One region of the Arthrobacter sp. SRS-W-1-2016 genome, then DNA from elsewhere that is predicted to be linked to it. Evidence: riboswitches for the same ligand, from Rfam matches in the RefSeq annotation. Region 1 holds a riboswitch; the other holds the start of a gene.
What was found. Region 1 has a riboswitch for glycine ahead of gcvP (aminomethyl-transferring glycine dehydrogenase). Riboswitches for the same ligand answer to the same signal wherever they lie in the genome.
Positions count from the first base shown of each region.

Region 2: it holds a riboswitch for glycine, as region 1 does, so the genes downstream of both, BMF89_RS16770 (serine hydroxymethyltransferase) here and gcvP (aminomethyl-transferring glycine dehydrogenase) in region 1, are expected to answer to the same signal.

Region 1 is NZ_MTPV01000026.1:88,467-94,349, reverse strand. Features, by position in the region: gene BMF89_RS06700 (MFS transporter) at 1-1,539, opposite strand, end outside; gene BMF89_RS06695 (TetR/AcrR family transcriptional regulator) at 1,622-2,170, shown strand; glycine riboswitch at 2,359-2,456, shown strand; gene gcvP (aminomethyl-transferring glycine dehydrogenase) at 2,616-5,462, shown strand; gene gcvT (glycine cleavage system aminomethyltransferase GcvT) at 5,476-5,883, shown strand, end outside.
Region 2 is NZ_MTPV01000065.1:18,199-24,081, reverse strand. Features, by position in the region: gene speB (agmatinase) at 1-928, opposite strand, end outside; gene BMF89_RS16775 (PucR family transcriptional regulator) at 1,147-2,640, shown strand; glycine riboswitch at 2,692-2,806, shown strand; partial or broken gene BMF89_RS16770 (serine hydroxymethyltransferase) at 2,817-3,083, shown strand; partial or broken gene BMF89_RS16765 (L-serine ammonia-lyase, iron-sulfur-dependent, subunit alpha) at 3,293-3,496, shown strand; gene BMF89_RS22005 (helix-turn-helix transcriptional regulator) at 4,299-4,589, shown strand; gene BMF89_RS16755 (protein kinase) at 4,586-5,671, shown strand; gene BMF89_RS16750 (hypothetical protein) at 5,686-5,883, shown strand, end outside.

The DNA of each region.
Region 1 (5,883 bases):
CTTGGCGGTCGGCACGCGGCGGAGCACGACGGCGGAGAGGACTGCCGCCCCCGCCATCAGAACCAGCCCGATCGCCGCCGTGATGTGGACGCCCGATTCAAAGGCCGCACGCGCCGCGGTGCCCAGGGAGTCGCCCAATGGCTGGGGCAGGGTAGATGCGGTGTCCATGGCGCCGGCGAGCGTCTCCCGCGAGCGTTCTGCGGCGTGGGCCGACAGTTCGACCGGAAGCAGCAAATGGTGTTGGTAGGACGCTGTCAGGATGGAGCCGAGCACGGCTGTGCCCAGCAGTGATCCGAGTTCGTAGCCCGTTTCCGAGATCGCCGATGCCGCGCCTGCTTTGTCGGCAGGAACCGCGCCGAGGATCAGGTCGTTGGAGATGGTCTCCGCCGAGCCAACCCCGATGGCCAGCAGCAGGAGCGCCGTCAAAAGGTACCCCGGCCCCTGGCTGTGGTTTCCCAGGGCGGCCACGAGGTATCCCACCGCGCTCAGCGCCAATCCCGATGCCACCACCAGGCCAGGGCGGATCCGCTTGACCAAGGGGACCACCACCAGTCCTGCCACAATCGTGGCAAGTAGGGCGGGAACCATCGCGATCCCTGCCTGCATGGGGGACTGGCCCTCCACCAGCTGCAAGTGCTGGGCGAAGAAGTAGATGAACCCCGTCATGGAGAACAGGGACAGGACGTTGGCCGTAATGGCCGTGCTGAAGACCTTGTTCCGGAAAAGCTGAACGTCCAACATGGGCGATGCCAACGAGCCCTGCCTCCGGACGAAGACAATTCCCATAGCCAAGCCGAACACCATGAAGGCCGCGGGAACCGGGCCGAACCCGTGCACGGCGGCCTCCTTGATGCCGTAAACCACCGGGGCCATGGTCAGGACGGACAGCACCACGCTGGGAACGTCGGGCTTGCCCGGGTTGCGGTCCTTCGACTCGGGAATCAGGGACGGACCGAACGCCAGCAGGGGAAGCAACAGCGGCACGGCGACCAGGAACACGGCTCCCCACCGGAAATGCTCCACGAGCCAACCGCCAAAGATCGGACCGAGCGCGGCGCCGCCGGAGAATCCCGCGGCCCACACGGCAACCGCGAGCCGGCGGCGGTTCGGGTCCGGGAAGATGTTGCGGATCAACGACAGTGTGGACGGCATGAGCATGGCTCCGAAGATGCCCATGCTGGCACGTCCTGCAATGAGCCATTCAGCCGATGGGGCGAAGGCCGTGGCCGCGGAAACGGCCGCGAAGCCCGTGCTGCCGATCAACAGCAAGCGGCGGCGGCCGATCCGGTCACCCAGGTTTCCCATGGACACCAACAGTGCTGCGAGGACCAGCGGATAGGCATCCACGACCCATAGCAGCTGTACGCCCCCGACTTCCAGCGACCGGGCGATTTGCGGCAGGGCAAATGTCAGCGCCGTATTGTCCACAGCCACCAGCAGCACGGGGAACATCAGGAGTGCCAGGGCAGCCCAGTCGCGCCACGGGGCGGTGTGGATCGAAGGGGTACGCGGGTGCTGGGTTGTGGACGGGGTGAACATGAATATAACTGTACCGTCTGGACGGTATAGTTTCAATTTGACTCATCGAACTGCCGCATCGAACTAAGGGATGATGGACACCATGCCGCGAAAACCTATTGCCCGGGACGCTGTCCTGGATGCCTTTGAAGCCCTGCTGATCGAGGTGGGGGAGCGGGCTGCCACCCTGGACGCCGTCGCCAAGCGCGCAGGCGTCTCCAAGGGCGGCTTGCTCTACCATTTCCCCAACAAGGAAGCCATGATCAGCTCCTTGCTCGAGCGCATGGACGGGCTGGCCGCGCTGGACATCGAGGCGATGAAGGCAGCCCCGGAAGGTGCTGCCGCGTTCTTCATCAAGTCCTCGCTGTGGGCCGACACGCCCTTGGACCGGGTGTTTGTAGCGGCCACGCGCCTCGCGGAAGTAGCCCATGAAGAAACCCGCAGGCGCTTCGCCGGAATCCAGCAACAATGGCTCGATGTGCTGGCCGAGGAAGTGGGGCCTGAGATGGCCAAAGCCGTCCGGTACATGGGCGATGGACTCTACTTCAACGCAATGCTCGAAGGCGGCGCCGGTGATACGGAAGTCAAGGCCAGCGCGAGGAGCGCCGACGTCGGTGCGCTGCTGGCCGCCGTCGAACGCCTCCGTACCTGAGTGGCCACCCAACTGACTCGCATTAGGTGTCGTTTTGAGGCTCCAAAACGACAACAAGTGCCAGTCAGTTGGGAAAGTCGGGCTGCTAGGTAACCCTATTTGCGGACGCGGGCAGTCCATAGGACAATTGGTAGTTGTGGCAGCCGTCACCGGCAACCACAGTCGATTCACACAATTGAATACGCCTTTGATCTGCGGCGGGAGAGTCCTGCAGGCATGTGATGCAGGCGCCGTAGGAGCAAATCCTCCCCAGGAATCTCTCAGGCCCACGCACCGCCGCGGCAAGGCAACTCTGGAAAGCAGCACGCTGACGCGCGCTCACCGACGGTGCAAGCGGACAGTGCCATAAGCACGTTTCGCGGAAACTCTCAGGTCCAATACAGAGCGGGGAGGAATCCGATTAGCTGTGGCGTACCTTGCGCCGCCTTATAAATGGAGTTCCTTCGTGACGGTTAGTTCAACCTCCACCACGTTCGTTGACCGGCATATCGGCGCCCGTCGCCAGGCCGACATTGACATCATGCTCAAGTCTGTTGGCTACGACAGTGTCGATTCGCTCGTGGACACCGCGGTTCCCAAAGACATTCGCCAGGACGTCGCGCTGACGCTCCAGGACGCCCTGAGCGAGGTCGAGGTCCTGGCCGAGCTGCGCAGGCTGGCTTCCAAGAACAAGACGGCCGTGCAGATGATCGGCCAGGGCTATTACGACACCGTCACTCCGCCGGTGATCCGCCGCAACATCCTCGAATCCCCGGCCTGGTACACGGCCTACACCCCGTACCAGCCCGAGATTTCCCAGGGCCGCCTCGAAGCCCTGCTGAACTTCCAGACCATGGTCCAGGACCTGGTGGGCCTGCCCATCGCCAACGCTTCCCTCCTGGATGAAGCCACGGCCGTGGCCGAAGCGGTCCTGATGATGCGCCGGGCGAACAAGAACAAGAGCGCCCACGACGGCAAGACGGTCCTGGACGCCGACTGCCTCCCGCAGACCATCGCGATCGTGAAGGGCCGCGCCGAGGCGCTGGGCTTCGAGGTGGAGATCGCCGACCTGTCCCAGGGCCTGCCCGACGGCGAGATCAACGGGATCGTGCTGCAGCAGCCGGGCGTTTCCGGCCGGGTGTTCGACCACTCGGGCGTGATCGCCGCCGCCAAGGAACGCGGCGCCCTGGTCACGGTTGCCGCGGACCTGCTGGCCCTCACCCTGATCACGCCTCCGGGCGAGCAGGGTGCCGACATCGCCGTCGGCTCCACCCAGCGCTTCGGCGTGCCGTTGTTCTTCGGCGGCCCGCACGCCGCGTACATGGCGGTCCAGAAGGGCCTGGAGCGGTCGATGCCGGGCCGCTTGGTGGGCGTTTCCAAGGACGACGCCGGTACTCCGGCCTACCGCCTGGCGCTGCAGACCCGTGAGCAGCACATCCGCCGCGAGAAGGCGACGTCCAACATCTGCACCGCGCAGGCACTGCTGGCCATCGTTTCCTCGATGTACGCCGTCTACCACGGCCCCGAGGGCCTGAAGGCGATCGCCGAGACCGCCCACCACCACGCCCGCACCCTGGCTGCGTCCTTGAAGGCCGCGGGCCTTGAGGTGCTGCACGGCAGCTTCTTCGACACCGTCACCGTCCGCGTCCCGGGCAAGGCTGCCGGGATCGTCGCTGCCGCGGAGGCCCAGGGCATCAACCTGCGCGGCATCGACGCCGACACTGTGGGCGTCTCGGTTGACGAGACCACAACGACGGCGGTTGTCGCCGACGTCCTCGCCGCGTTTGGTGCTTCACTCACCGAAGCCAACGAGGGCTTCGTCCTGGAGGCCGCGGTCGAGCGTTCTTCGGACTACCTGCAGCACCCGGTGTTCAACACGCACCGTTCCGAAACCCAGTTGCTGCGCTACATCCGCAAGCTCTCGGACCGGGACCTGGCGCTGGACCGCACCATGATCCCGCTGGGTTCGTGCACGATGAAGCTGAACGCCACCGCCGAGATGGAAGCGATCTCCTGGCCTGAATTCGCCTCGATCCACCCCTTCGCCCCGGATTCCCAGACCGGGGGCTGGCGTGAACTCATCACGGACCTGGAATCCCAGCTGAGCGAGATCACCGGGTACGACCAGGTCTCCATCCAGCCCAACGCCGGTTCCCAGGGCGAGCTCGCTGGCCTGCTGGCGATCCGCGGCTACCACCACTCCCGCGGCGAGGCCCAGCGCAACGTCTGCCTCATCCCGGCCTCGGCCCACGGCACCAACGCCGCCTCGGCCGTGCTGGCCGGCATGAAGGTGGTGGTGGTGGCCACCGCGGCCGATGGCACCATCGACCACGCGGACCTGCAAGCCAAGATCGACGCCAACAAGGACGTCCTCTCGGCCATCATGATCACCTACCCCTCCACGCACGGCGTGTACGACGCGGACGTGCGCGAGGTCTGCGACTCCGTGCACGCAGCCGGCGGCCAGGTGTACATCGACGGCGCCAACCTCAACGCCCTGGTCGGCCTGGCCCAGCCGGGCAAGTTCGGCGGCGACGTGTCCCACCTGAACCTGCACAAGACCTTCTGCATCCCGCACGGCGGCGGAGGACCCGGCGTGGGCCCGGTCGCGGCCAAGGCGCACCTGGCCCCCTTCATGCCCGGCAATGCCGCGGCCTGGACCGAAGGCAACGACGTGCCCATCTCGGCTTCACGCTTCGGCTCCGCCGGCGTCCTGCCGATTTCCTGGGCCTACGTGAAGCTCATGGGCGGCGAAGGCCTCACCGAGGCCACGAAGTCCGCGCTGCTTGCCGCGAACTACATCGCCTCCCGCCTGAACGAGTACTTCCCCGTCCTCTACACCGGCGAAGGCGGACTCGTAGCCCACGAGTGCATCCTGGACCTGCGCGAACTGACCGCCAAGACCGGCGTCACCGCCGAGGACGTGGCCAAGCGCCTCATCGACTACGGCTTCCACGCACCCACCCTCGCGTTCCCCGTCGCGGGCACCCTGATGGTGGAACCCACCGAATCCGAGGACCTCGGCGAGATCGACCGCTTCATCGAAGCCATGATCACCATCCGCAAGGAAATCGACCAGGTCGCCCACGGCAACTTGACGGTGGAGAGCAGCCCGCTGCGCCACGCACCGCACACCGCGGCCGCCGTCGTCTCCTCCGACTGGAACCGTGAGTACTCCCGCGAGCAGGCCGTCTTCCCGGTCCACCACCTCAAGCAGGACAAGTACTTCCCGCCCGTAGGCCGCATCGACGGCGCCGCAGGCGACCGTAACCTGGTCTGCTCCTGCCCTCCGATCGAAGCCTTCGAGAACTAAAGGACTCCTCACGATGACTGAGAACTACACTGCGCTCTACGAAGAGCACAAGAAGCTCGGCGCTTCCTTCACCGATTTCGGTGGCTGGCAGATGCCCCTGAAGTACTCCTCCGAACTGGCCGAGCACCACGCCGTTCGCCAGTCCGCGGGCCTGTTCGACCTTTCCCACATGGGCGAAGTCTGGGTCACCGGCCCCGAAGCCGCGGCTTTCCTGGACTACGCCCTGGTGGGCAAGATCTCCGCCATGTCGATCGGCAAGGCGAAGTACTCGCTGATCTGCCAGGAAGACGGCGGCATCATCGACGACCTCATCACCTACCGCCGCGGCGATTCCACGTTCCTGGTGGTCCCTAACGCCGGCAACGCCAAGGTTGTCGCCGAGGCGCTGGCCGAACGGGCAGCCAACTTCGACGTCGTCGTC
Region 2 (5,883 bases), on a different contig from region 1:
CGAGGAGGTCGAAGACAAGGGTGGCCGCGGCCACCGAGGTGATGTCTGCATGGTCGTAGGCCGGCGCGACCTCGACGACGTCGGCACCGACGATGTTAATGCCGTCCAGTCCGCGGAGCAGGGCCAGCAGCTCCCGGGAGTGGAGTCCGCCCATCTCAGGGGTGCCGGTGCCCGGCGCATAGGAGGGGTCCAGGACGTCGATGTCGATGGAGACGTAGACCGGGGTGTCGCCGAGCCGCTCCTTGACCCGAGCAATGGCGGCGGGAACGCCTATGACGTCCAGGTCCGAGCAGCGGATGATCTGGAATCCGAATTCATGGTCGCGGAGGAAATCGTTGCGGTCATAGACCGGCCCGCGGATTCCGACGTGCATGGACCTATCTTCCACGAGGAGGCCTTCCTCGAACGCCCGCCGGAAGATGGTTCCGTGTGTGACCGGCTGGTCGAAGTAGGTGTCCCATGTATCCAGGTGGGCATCGAAGTGCAGCAACGCGACCGGTCCGTGCACTTTGTTCAGGGCCCTGAGCATCGGGAGGGCGATGGTGTGGTCGCCACCGATCGAGATGAGCTTCTTGTCCTCACTGATCAGGGGCAATGCCTGCTCTTCGATTTCACGGACGGCCCGTGCGATGTCGTAGGGGGTGCAGGCGATGTCGCCGGCGTCCACAACCTGGACTTCGTTGACGGGCTCAACGTCCAATTCCGGATGGTACCCGGGACGCAGAAGCCGGGAGGCTTCGCGGACCGCGGCAGGACCGAAACGGGCGCCGGGCCGGAAGGACGTTCCGCCGTCGAACGGTACGCCGACGATCGCAATGTCGTAGTCCGGGACGCGGTCGATTTGGGGAAGCCTGGCGAAAGTGCCGAGGCCCGCATACCGGGGAACTTTTGTTGCGTCGACGGGGCCGATGGGCTGATGCGTTGTCATGCCAGGATCCTTCGGTAGCTTGCTGCCGGGCGGCGACGCTGGCAGCGATGTTGGGAGGTGGGGGTGCTCGCCTTTGAGCGGGAAGTAGGTAATCCAATTCTTAGTGACGTGCATCACGACGTATAGCGGTAGATTGACTACAAATGGCCGAGGCTCTTATACAAATGTCTAAGCACTCTGAAATCGGCCGGAAACCAACGATTTGGGAGCGCATTTTCATGGCGATTACTGTGGCTGAGCTCGTGGCGGAACCTCAGCTTGGACTCACGTTTTTGGCCGGGTCGGCGGGTAGGGACAACCGGATCACCTGGGCACACACCTCCGACCTGCCGAGGCTGTGGGAATGGGTCACCGGCGGCGAACTGATGATGACCAATGGCCTGTCCATCCCCGCCGACCCCCAAGGCCAAGTTGCGCTCGCCGAGGCGCTCGTCGATGCAGGTGCCAGTGCCCTTGCCATCGGGGAAAAGATGCATGCTCCGGAGCTGCTGCCGGAGTTCCTGGCGGCCTGCGAGCAGTTGCCGCTGCCGCTGATTAGCATTCCGTATCCATTGCCCTTCATCGCTATCGCGCGAACCGTGGCTGAAGCTTCCCTTTTGGAGGAATCGCGACGCCTGCGTCAGACCGCACGGTTGTATGACTTGCTTCGTACGGCGGGAACAATTGAGGACCACTGGCAAGGCCTTCTCCAAGGACTCGCGGCTGAGCTCAATGCGGAGCTTTTCGTCGTGGACCGGCGATGCCTCCATCCCTGGCACCCGGATGGTGAGCCGTTGCCGGACTTCCTGCAAGCGGAATTGGCCCCCCTGACGGGACATATACCCATGACCGGAAAGAAGTTCCAATGGCATCGGCTTCGGGACCGGCACGTGTTGATGATGGACATCCCCACCCACGCCAATGCGGTGCTGGTGGTGCTGCCGAAAAGCGATCCGCACCCTGACGCCGTCGTGCTTCTGCATGCGGCGACGGTGCTGGGACTGGAACTCTCGCGAACGGCCCTGTCCCTGGAAGGGCGGCACCGCCTAGCAGGCGAATTCCTCCTGCAGGCGTTCGATGGGCGCCTCGGGATCGCGGAACTGGAGATCAGGCTCAGCGATTTTGAGATTTCCGCGCAGAATTTCGTGGTGGTTTCGATAGGGGCCGACGACGGCGAGCGGCTGGCGAACATTCACGTGGAACTGTGGCGCCACGGACTTCAGGCCGCTTGCCTGCGGCGTCTCAACACCCTTCATGTAGCGGCAACCGCGGGGGTGACGGATGACGTTTTGATCCACTGCGCGGGGCCCGGGGTCCGGATTGGCATCAGCTCGCCTACGTCTGCCGGGGGCGTCCAACGCGCACTCCAGGAATCGCTGTGGGCGCTCGGTTCAGCGAAAGGCAATGCCGTAAGCCTGACCCGTTACGCCGAGGGCCCCTCCTGGCTGGGGCTCACGAGTTTCGAGGAGGGAACGGCGTTGGTACAGCGGCTGCTCGGCCCGATCTTCACGTATGAACAAAGCCAGGAAGGCGATCTCATCGTGACTTTGAAGACCTACTTGGACACTCAGAGGTCATGGCAAAAGACTGCCGCGGCGCTCTTCGCCCATCGCCAAACCATCATCTACCGCATCCGGAAAATCAGCGAGTTGACGGGGCTCGACATGACCGAAACCTCCACGTTGGCCCAGCTTTGGTTTGCGCTCCAGATCCATGAGGCCATGCACAAGTAAACCCGCTGCCGATAGCAATGTGGAATCTCTCAGGCCCCCGTACCGCCGCGGCGAGGCAACTCTGGAAAGCAGCCAGGCTTCGGTCCGGCTCACCGACGGTGCAAGCGGAACACAATGCGACAATGCGTTCTGCGGAATCTCTCAGGTCCGATGCAGAGCGGGGAGGAACCCAATTAGCCGAGGACCGCCTCGCCGCGATCGACATCACCGTCAACCGCAACGCGGTTCCGTTCGACCCGCGTCCGCCGATGGTGACCTCCGGCCTGCGGATCGGCACCCCGGCACTGGCGACCCGCGGCTTCGGTGAAGCGGCGTTCCGCGAAGTTGCGGACATCATCGCCGAGGCACTGATCGCCGACGCCGACCTCTCCGGCCTGCGTCACCGCGTGGAGGCACTCGCCGCCGCGCACCCGCTCTACCCCGGCGTCGCGAACCTAGCGTAGTCCGGGATCGGATCGATACGCCCGTCGGGTCCGACCTCCTCTGCATGCTCGGTCGCGTAGACGCCCGCTGAGCGGACGTTTCCGCGACCGAATGGGCCCACGCCGTCCGGGTTCCCTGACCGAGCTTGCGAGGTTAGGGGGACGGCGGGGACGCATGCTGCCGGAGGCCGGGCCCGAAGGGGCCTGCTGGTCACCTGAACATTAAATCCGTGAAGTTCCTGCTCGCCGCGGGCGCCGTCGGAGTGCTCTGCAAGGAGCAGGCCTCGATCTCCGGCGCCGAAGTGGGCTGCCAGGGCGAGGTCGGCTCCGCTTCCTCGATGGCCGCCGCCGGCTTGGCCGAAGTCATGGGCGGCTCCCCGGGACAGGTGGAGAACGCGGCCGAGATCGCAATGGAACACAACCTGGGCCTCACCCAACGCGCTGCGCTTCCTCACACCCGTACAGGGGGAAGGATTCGACGGGTCGAAAGGGGCAGAACCACCGGAGCCCGTCTCAACCCGGGACCGATGTCAGTGCCAGGTTGGTGATTTCGCAACCCCAGCAACAACGAAGGCCCTCCACCCCAGCGTTTCCGCAGGTCAAAGGGCCTTCACTGTGGAGCTAAGGAGATTCGAACTCCTGACCTCTTCTCATGGGACGGCGTATTTCATTGGTCGCCAAGGGCTGAAGTTGACTTGAAAATCCGCGGAATCTAGGGAATTTCATTGCTGCGCGAGGTCGCTGACATGTCATCGTTTCTCATCGTTTCCGTGGGGTAAACGTGGGGCGGACGTTGACGCCCACCGTGCCATCGCAAGTTGCGGTCGATACCCTCGCGCATCCGATCAGCTTCGTCACGACCCTTCCAGGTGTCTCGTAACTAAAGGTTCGTACCGCGATTCAACCGCAAGGTTTCGACACATAGTTATGAGAATCGCCGACTCACAGCGTTCCGCCGTTCCTTCGCGAGACCATCATGCGACCGTCGATACGTCTAGTATCCGAAGGGTTCTGAGACAAATCCAGGTGGAGCGTAGAAGGCATTCCTACGAGACGCCTCCAAGCGCACCGCTGCAGAGCACGTCAAACAGATTTGACGCAGCTGGGGACCGGCTTACGGTCGAGTTCCGCCAGGCCATTACTCGAGCACACTTCGCGCCTCGGATGTATCCCAACCTGAGGTCATCCGGCACCCTAGTGTTGCCAAGCTTGGCAACGAAAAGTAGTCTTGCACTCATGGACAAAGGAGAAAGTGTTGCTTCGTTACTCCGGGAGCTCCGCCATCGCAAAGGCCACACACTGCGCTTCACCGCAACGGAACTCGGTGTTGCGCCTTCTCAGCTGTCCCGCATGGAACGGGGAGAGCGACCAGTTGGTGAGGAAGCTGCTCAGCGGCTAGCGCAATACTACAGCGTTCCGATTGAAGACATCGTTGTAGCCCAAGGGAAATTACCAGAGGATGTTATCCAAATTCTTCAGTCACATCCTGCCGAAATAAGTCGACTTAGAGCAAAATACAAAGCATGACCGCTGCTTCTACATCGCCCCCAGTTGACTGGACCTCCTTACTCGTGGGTGAAATCATGGGCAACTACAGGATCGAGCGATTGCTGGGCCAAGGGTACTTCGGCCTAGTCTTTGAGGCTGTTTCTGTTTCAGGCGGAGCGCGCGCTGCAGTCAAGATCCTCAAACCTGGTAAAAACGATCCCGCAGCAGTCCTCGACTTTGAGAATGAGGGACTCCTCCTAAGGAAACTTGAATCCTGCGATGGTGTCATCAACTTTCTCGAGGGTGGATCGCACACTCTCCACGCGACCTTTTCTGGTGGCGTTGTCATCCCCATTGACGTCCCGTATCAAGCACTCGCTCTCGCTTCTGGTTCCCTTGATGAGATTAGTAACGACCCGGTTGCACGAGAGCGTCTTGATTTAGTGGAAGCCTTGAGCCTTTGGCGATCTGCTGTGCTAAGCCTCATGCGAATGCACCAGGGAGGAGTTGCTCATCGAGATCTAAAATGCAGCAACTGTCTAATCATGGTCAATAAATCTAAACCCGTGATTCGATTCGGCGACTTAGGCCGCGCCAAAGATATTTCTTTAGCGCCGACGCGTGACATCTATGCCTACGTTATGGGTCGAGGAGATCTGCACCACTCACCGCCCGAGGCTATTTTCTGGCAAGGAGGAGATGGGACAGACGATTTCCTTGCCGCGGACTACTATGGCGTCGGGTCACTTTTTATCGAGCTATTGACCGGCTTCTCTCTCACTAGCCTGGTGATCACAGACATGAAATCAGCATTGTCACAAGGCCAAAGCGACTTTCAGTCCGGGCAACGCCGAGATCTGAACGTTTTGAGTGCAAAATACGATTATGTCTTAGGGGGCATCGTCGAAAAACTGCCTAAGTCTGTGCGTAACGACTTAGAAATTGTTTTAAGGTCTCTTTGTCATCCCGACCCGCTTCGTCGATTATTAGGATCACCGTTCAGCCGTGACAGAAAGTCTAAAGAAAAGCTTGAATGGATATTGCGGCGGATTGATATCGTAATTCAGCACTTGAAAATCGAAAGGCGTCAAGCGCGCCGCTACGAGAGGAAGGCTGCCTAATGCAGGCCTTAGGTATGATTGAATCGGTAAGTAACGATATTACTTTTCGAAACGTAGAGCCTGTTCCTGCGCGCCCCACCGCGCGCAACGCCTTCGATAACTCGGTCATGCACACTTCGAGGAGGGGAAATGGCGAAGCGGAAATGAATGCTGTTGTTGCGGCTGCGCTTCAGCAATCGCTAGTTCGAGCCCGCCTGGCCCTCGAGACCTCG